3 regions of the Paenibacillus sp. 2003 genome follow, and region 2 is predicted to be linked to each of the others. Evidence: riboswitches for the same ligand, from Rfam matches in the RefSeq annotation. Region 2 holds a riboswitch; each other region holds the start of a gene.
The links. Region 2 has a riboswitch for S-adenosylmethionine ahead of J2X75_RS21270 (methionine ABC transporter ATP-binding protein). Riboswitches for the same ligand answer to the same signal wherever they lie in the genome.

Region 1: it holds a riboswitch for S-adenosylmethionine, as region 2 does, so the genes downstream of both, metA (homoserine O-acetyltransferase MetA) here and J2X75_RS21270 (methionine ABC transporter ATP-binding protein) in region 2, are expected to answer to the same signal.
Region 3: it holds a riboswitch for S-adenosylmethionine, as region 2 does, so the genes downstream of both, mmuP (S-methylmethionine permease) here and J2X75_RS21270 (methionine ABC transporter ATP-binding protein) in region 2, are expected to answer to the same signal.

What each region holds. Positions count from the first base shown of each region.
Region 1 is NZ_JAVDTB010000001.1:271,488-273,762, reverse strand. It holds gene J2X75_RS01460 (PLP-dependent transferase) at 1-421, opposite strand, end outside; gene metA (homoserine O-acetyltransferase MetA) at 446-1,363, opposite strand; SAM riboswitch class I at 1,600-1,723, opposite strand; gene corA (magnesium/cobalt transporter CorA) at 2,175-2,275, shown strand, end outside.
Region 2 is NZ_JAVDTB010000005.1:263,012-265,286, forward strand. It holds gene J2X75_RS21265 (methionine ABC transporter permease) at 1-133, opposite strand, end outside; gene J2X75_RS21270 (methionine ABC transporter ATP-binding protein) at 134-1,168, opposite strand; SAM riboswitch class I at 1,295-1,436, opposite strand; gene J2X75_RS21275 (Cthe_2314 family HEPN domain-containing protein) at 1,566-2,275, opposite strand, start outside.
Region 3 is NZ_JAVDTB010000009.1:39,083-41,357, forward strand. It holds gene J2X75_RS25385 (Ger(x)C family spore germination protein) at 1-808, shown strand, start outside; SAM riboswitch class I at 882-983, shown strand; gene mmuP (S-methylmethionine permease) at 1,076-2,275, shown strand, end outside.

The sequences.
Region 1 (2,275 bases), on a different contig from region 2:
TATTCGGCTGACGAACCTTCTCCAGTGCTGCAAGGTCATTCGTGTCCACATAACTTGCAGTTACGCCGAAACGGGACAGGATACGTTCCAGCAGACGATAGGTTCCACCATACAGATCCAGCGATACAATCAGATGATCCCCTTGACCAAACATGGCAAAAATCGTTTGCAGCGCGGCCATTCCCGAGCTACAGGCAAACCCTGCATCACCGGACTCCAGCGCTGCGGCGGCTTCTTCCAATACTTTACGGGTTGGATTAGTCGTACGGATATAATCAAACCCCGTGCTTTGTCCAAGCTTCGGGTGGCGAAACGCAGTGGATTGATAGATCGGAAAGTTAATGGCGCCTGTTACCGGTTCATTGATGGACCCAATTTGTGCTAAGCGGCTTTCGATTTTCAACTTGTTGTTGTCTTCCATTGCTGCATCCTCCTGTAATCTCGATTAGATTTGCGGGCCAATATCGTAAGGTGTTTCTTGATACACATAGTAATTGAGCCAGTTAGAGAATAATAAGTTGGCATGAGCGCGCCAAGTAGCCGGTGGCACACGGGAAGGGTCGTCATTCGGATAATAATGTCTAGGCAATGCGATATCCAACCCTTTGGCTGCATCCCGGTCATACTCCCACTTTAATGAGAACGGGTCATACTCGGCATGTCCTGTGGCAAAAATCTGTTTGCCGTCTTTGGTAGCAACCAGGAAGATCCCCGCTTCCTCGGATTCAGCCAAAATCTCTAAATTCTCATTCTTTTCAATATCTTCGCGTCTCACTTCCGTATGACGGGAATGTGGAACGTTGAATACTTCATCGAATCCACGCAACAACGGAACATGTGGTTTATTAATGGTATGTGGGAAAACGCCAAAACACTTTTCATCAAGTGCAACCTTGGGTACGTCAAAATGATGGTATAAACCTGCCTGGGAAGCCCAACATATGTGGAGGGTTGAAGTCACATTGGTTTTGGTCCATTCGAAGATCTCCTGGATTTCATTCCAATAGTTCACGTCTTCGAAATCCATCTGTTCCACCGGGGCACCCGTAATAATCATTCCATCGAAACGGCGGTGCTCAATCTCATCGAAGGTTTTATAGAACAAATCCAAATACTCTTGAGACGTATTCTTTGACGTATGGGATTTGGGATGTACGAGAACGACATCCACCTGAATAGGCGTGTTTCCCACCAGACGAAGCAATTGTGTTTCGGTCGTTTCCTTTGTGGGCATCAGGTTTAATATAGCGATACGGAGTGGACGAATATCCTGCTGATATGCAGAAGTTTCATCCATGACGAAGATATTCTCTCCTTCAAGTACTTCTTTTGCTGGTAGAGTATCGGGTATTTTGATTGGCATAGTAAGTCTAACTCCTCCTTGTGCATAGATAGATGCAGCCACCCTTGGCTTGATGTCTTCACATCAATACAGTTATAGACTGCCTCGAGCTTGTAAAAACATTGAATTGCTCTTTCATTCAACGTTACAAACAACCTCAAGTTCCTTAGCGAAAATCACTGCTGAGAAGTCGGGGCATATGACAAAGACCTTCCTCGGATTTCGAGAAAGGTCATATGTAAAATAGATATGCGCCTCTCTCATCTCTCAGTTACAACAGTGCCACTTGACACTTAGTCGCTGCAAGAATTAGCACCGTGCGGTATACCGCCGGTTGCCGGGTTTCATCGGGCCAGTCCCTCCACCTACTCTTGATAAGATTTCGCTGTATTAGATTGTAATTTAATATGGTTCACCGTCTACTTTATTACATTAATGCCCTCACGTCAAGATGCAGTTCGATGTCTGCTTCCCAGATCGGAACCGTTCATCATCCGTTGTCATACACTGCCTCAGGGCGCGAAATAGACACATTTTTGCGCTTGAAAGCACCTTGTACCAGCGGTATACTAAACAAGGTGTTATAAACCCTTATGTGAGAGGTGACATATTAAATGGATGGCGACCCGAGGCCTGACTGGCAGCCGAATTCCGACAAACTGCATAGAGAATTGACATCAGCATGCCGGCAGCGGGACGTGACTTCCGTTTGATTATATAGTGTACGCAGCCCTGATCTCCAGGCTCCGCTGCCGACCGGCTGATTTGTTCTTTTTGCGCCCATAATGATAATATCCGCCAAGTTGGCGGGTGCAGAAGGAGTAGATTAACGATGAAAATCCGGTTGGTAAACAACGGTGTATTTATTCCGGTGGACGACATTCAGCAGGCGCTGACTCCACCAGCGGAAGGATTTTACTGGATTGATGCAGA
Region 2 (2,275 bases):
GGGCTGTCATGAACAGCAGAACTCCGAGCGGTAAACCCAAGATAACGGTGAACAGGCCTGATACACCCAAAATCTGCAGTGTCTCTATGGAAGCTTTACCAACCTCTTCCCAACGAACTGTTGAAAAATCCATCTAACGAAGCACCTCCACATCAAGTCCCTCAGCGGTCAATTCGGATATCGTCCGATCAATCGCATTGGAATCACCTTCGAACCGAACGGTCAGTTGTCCATACGGAACCTGTTTGATCGTAGAGATCGTTCCTTGCAGGATGGCAAAATCCACACCCGTCTTACGAACCGTTCTGGACAAAATCGCTTCATATGTTTTGTTCCCCAGAAAGGATATCTTCACAAGTTTCGAAGCAACACCTGCCTGCAATTCAATGCCTGCATTCGCCAGAGCGGTCTCTTCCAGAGCCAGTCCAGCTTCATGGTCACGCATCATGAAGTCTCGTGTAATCGCATGCTGCGGCTTCAGGAACACCTCGGTTACAGGTCCCTGTTCCACAATACCACCTTGATGAATGACAGCCACCTTATCACAGATGTTCTGGATGACATGCATCTCATGTGTAATCAGCACAATCGTAAGGTTGTACTTTTCGTTAATGTCGAGCAATAACTTCAGGATTGAATTTGTCGTCTGTGGATCAAGTGCTGAAGTAGCCTCATCGCAGAGAAGTACATTCGGATCACTCGCAAGTGCTCTCGCAATCCCCACACGTTGTTTCTGTCCACCTGATAATTGAGCTGGATATTTGTTGCTATGGTTCTCCAGACCAACGAGATTAAGCATTTCCTTCACTTTCCGATCAATGGCATCCTTGGGTGTATTCACAAGCTTTAGTGGAAAAGCCACATTATCATATACCGTTGCCGAAGATAACAGATTAAAGTGTTGAAAAATCATCCCGATCTTGCGTCTCTGTTGCTGCAGTTCGGTTTTGCTCAGTTCAGTCAGGTTGATCCCATCAACCCATACTTCACCCTCCGTAGGCCGTTCCAGCAAATTAATGCAGCGAATCAATGTACTTTTGCCCGCTCCAGAATGGCCAATCACGCCGTAGATTTCGCCCTTTTGGATGCTCAAATTCAGCTCGGATAAAGCTGTTGTAGATTTTGCCCCTTTGCCGTACATTTTCGTTAAACCTTTTAATTCAATCAATCGCACTTGCCCCTTTCCAACCACCTACATGTATCTTTACCCGATCTAAAGGAAAACTCCCCTTAAAGTACAAAAAAAGAGCCCTTTGCAGATACAAAGAGGGCTCTTCACGTGAAAGAATATACCTTCTCATCTGCCAAAATCGTGTCTTGCACCATTTTGTAGGAATTAGCACCTAACATCTATAACGAATGATACATGTATCATGTCGTTACAAATCGGTTGCCGGGCTTCATCGGGCCTGTCCCTCCGCCGCTCTCGATAAGAAATATGTTGTTGTAGGATTTTATAAGTTCATGTAGTTTATGCTTTATAATGTGAACGTAACTTCCGAAATATCAATTATATCCGTGTAACATTCGATTGAAATTCAGTATATTCCAAGTATTCCGATTTGTCAAAGGGAATTATTTCTTTTCCATATTCTGTTGATATAACGATAAGAGGCTGTTAACGTTTCACAGACCATATCCACGCCCTGACGCATTTCCTGCACATGCTGATTCAAATCCTCCAATTTCACTTTACCTTGCAAGGTCTGGTGTAACTGCCACAGGTCATCATGCATTTCTGAGTTCATGTAGTGAATTTCCATATTACGTCGTTTGCGCAGCTTGCTCATCGGCTCACGATAAGAGTCCTTGATCTGTATTAATTGCAACGCAAGATCATGGTGCTCCCTCGCATAATCGAACTGCCTTAACACTGTAAAATAAGAAAAATGCGCTTTGGTATTTGAAGTATTCAACTGGAATATTTCATTTAATACCGTGCCCACTTTATCCAGGATGGCAAAGCAGCGGATAAAGCCATCTTTGTAGAAATACACATACCGTGCATACTCGGCTTTTTCAGTCGCCGTCATATCATCCGTTGAGCCTGCAACGACCTTATTGCGAAAATGAGCAGCAGCGAAACAGCTTTGCTCCAGTTCATCCAGTGAGGAGATGAGTCCCTGAGTCCACACATACAGTTTCCGATAGTCATGCGTGGGATCATGGTCCACATGCATTTGTCGTTGAAATAACTCAAGCGTATGCGCCATTGCGTCCATCGCTGCCTTCAATTTACCTTCGTTTATACGTGGCTTTTCCCCCAACAACGTTC
Region 3 (2,275 bases), on a different contig from region 2:
TATTGCCAAAAAGTATGGTCTGGACCAGCTGCTGGATTTTGTACTTCGGGATAACGATATTCGTCCAAATTGTCTGGTGCTGATAAGTCATCATCGTGCCGTGGATGTCCTGACTTCGGATGATCCCTCCCGGATTCCAGCATTTTATCTAACAGGAATTACCGGTAATTCGTACTTGTCCAACAAAATCCTGGACCCTGTTTTGCTCTCCAAATTAGATGCCCAAATGCAATCTGGTTCCAGTTTCTTGCTCCAGAATGTACTGTACTCCAATGGAGAGGGCAAGTTCTCAGGTGGCAGCATATTCGATGGGAAAACAACTAAGTTTATTGGAGAACTGAGTCAAACGGATCTGGAAGGTTTATCGTGGATCAAGCCTAAAGAAAAAGGAGGCGTCTTGAAGACTTACAACAAAGAGGGATTTACTGTTGTATATGAAATGAAAAAGAAGAAAACAAAAATAATTCCCAAGGTTGTTGGCAATGATATTTCATTCCATGTAAAGACCGAATCCGAAGGCTGGTTAATGGAGGATTGGCGTGCTCCCGAACGAGAGGAAAAAGGGGCTTATCGCAGGGAACTGGAAAAAGAATTCTCAGATCTGGCGGAACAACAGATTCGTCAGGTGTTATACAAGCTACAGCATACTTACAAAGTTGATGTTGCGGATTTTCGGGACAGCTTGCGTATTAAAGAACCCAAAACATGGAAGAAAGTCAAAGATGATTGGGACAACATTTTTAGTACCGTGCCAATCACGTACGATGTGAAGATTACCATTACCAATCCGGGCTCTTCCACCGAATAGCGATGTGTTTTATCATTTATGATTTAAATGTTGACACATTCATGATAGATCGCTATATTAGTAAAAAATCATTTTCTTATCCAGAGAGGTGGAGGGACTGGCCCTTAGAAACCTCAGCAACAGATCTGAAGGATACTGTGCTAATTCCAGCGGGTGAAAGCCTGATAGATAGGAGCGTTTGTTTTTATTTGTCAGTAACGGCGCACTCTTTAGGCAGAGTGGGTCTTTTTTGTTTTTTCTGGATGAAGAAGTAGGGGAGCAACAGGTATGGAAAACAACAACGACAAAGGGCATTTTCAGCGGAAAATGCAGGCACGGCATGTGGTCATGCTCTCTCTCGGAGGAGTCATTGGAACGGGACTATTCCTCAGCTCAGGTTACACCATTCAGCAGGCGGGACCACTGGGAACCATTCTGTCCTATCTAATCGGAGCCATCGTTGTATATCTGGTGATGCTCTGTCTTGGTGAACTGTCTGTTCATATGCCAGAGACGGGAGCATTTCATAGTTATGCAACCAAATATATCGGACCGGCAACAGGCTACACGGTGGCTTGGTTATACTGGTTAACCTGGACTGTTGCGCTTGGCTCCGAATTCACAGCCGCTGGATTGCTGATGCAGCGCTGGTTCCCATCGGTGAACGTATGGATATGGAGTGCGCTCTTTGCACTGATGATCTTTCTGTTTAATGCATTAACGGTGAAATTATTTGCGGAATCCGAGTTCTGGTTCTCATCTGTAAAAGTAGTGACTATCGTAATCTTCATTATTATCGGTGGCGCAGCCATGTTTGGGTTCATTCCCATGGCGGATTCTGAACCGGCTCCATTTCTATCGAATATTACCGCATCCGGGTGGTTCCCTCATGGGGCTACAGCCATATTGATGACCATGCTTGCTGTAAACTTTGCCTTCTCAGGCACCGAGTTAATCGGCATTGCCGCCGGTGAGACGGAGAACCCGGAAAAGACGATACCGAAAGCTATTCATACAACGCTGTGGCGTTTGGTTATTTTCTTCATCGGAACGATTATTATCTTGTCGGCCTTGTTGCCCATGTCGGATGCCAGTGTACTGGAAAGTCCGTTTGTAGCGGTAATGGAGCGGGTGGGTGTACCCTATGCAGCAGACATTATGAACTTTGTTATTCTGACGGCGATTCTCTCTGCTGCCAATTCGGGCCTATATGCATCTTCACGGATGCTCTGGTCTCTGGCTGACAAAAAAACGATCTCTCCGTGGTTTGCCAAATTGACCAAAAGCGGGGTACCGCTGAATGCACTTCTGATTAGTATGGTGGGTGGTGCGTTGGCCTTGCTGTCCAGCATCATTGCGCCAGGTACCGTGTATATTACACTGGTTTCCATTTCAGGTCTGGCTGTCGTTGCGGTATGGATGAGTATCAGTGCCTCCCAATACATGTTCCGCAGACAATATATCCGGGAAGGACATGCCGTCAAAGAT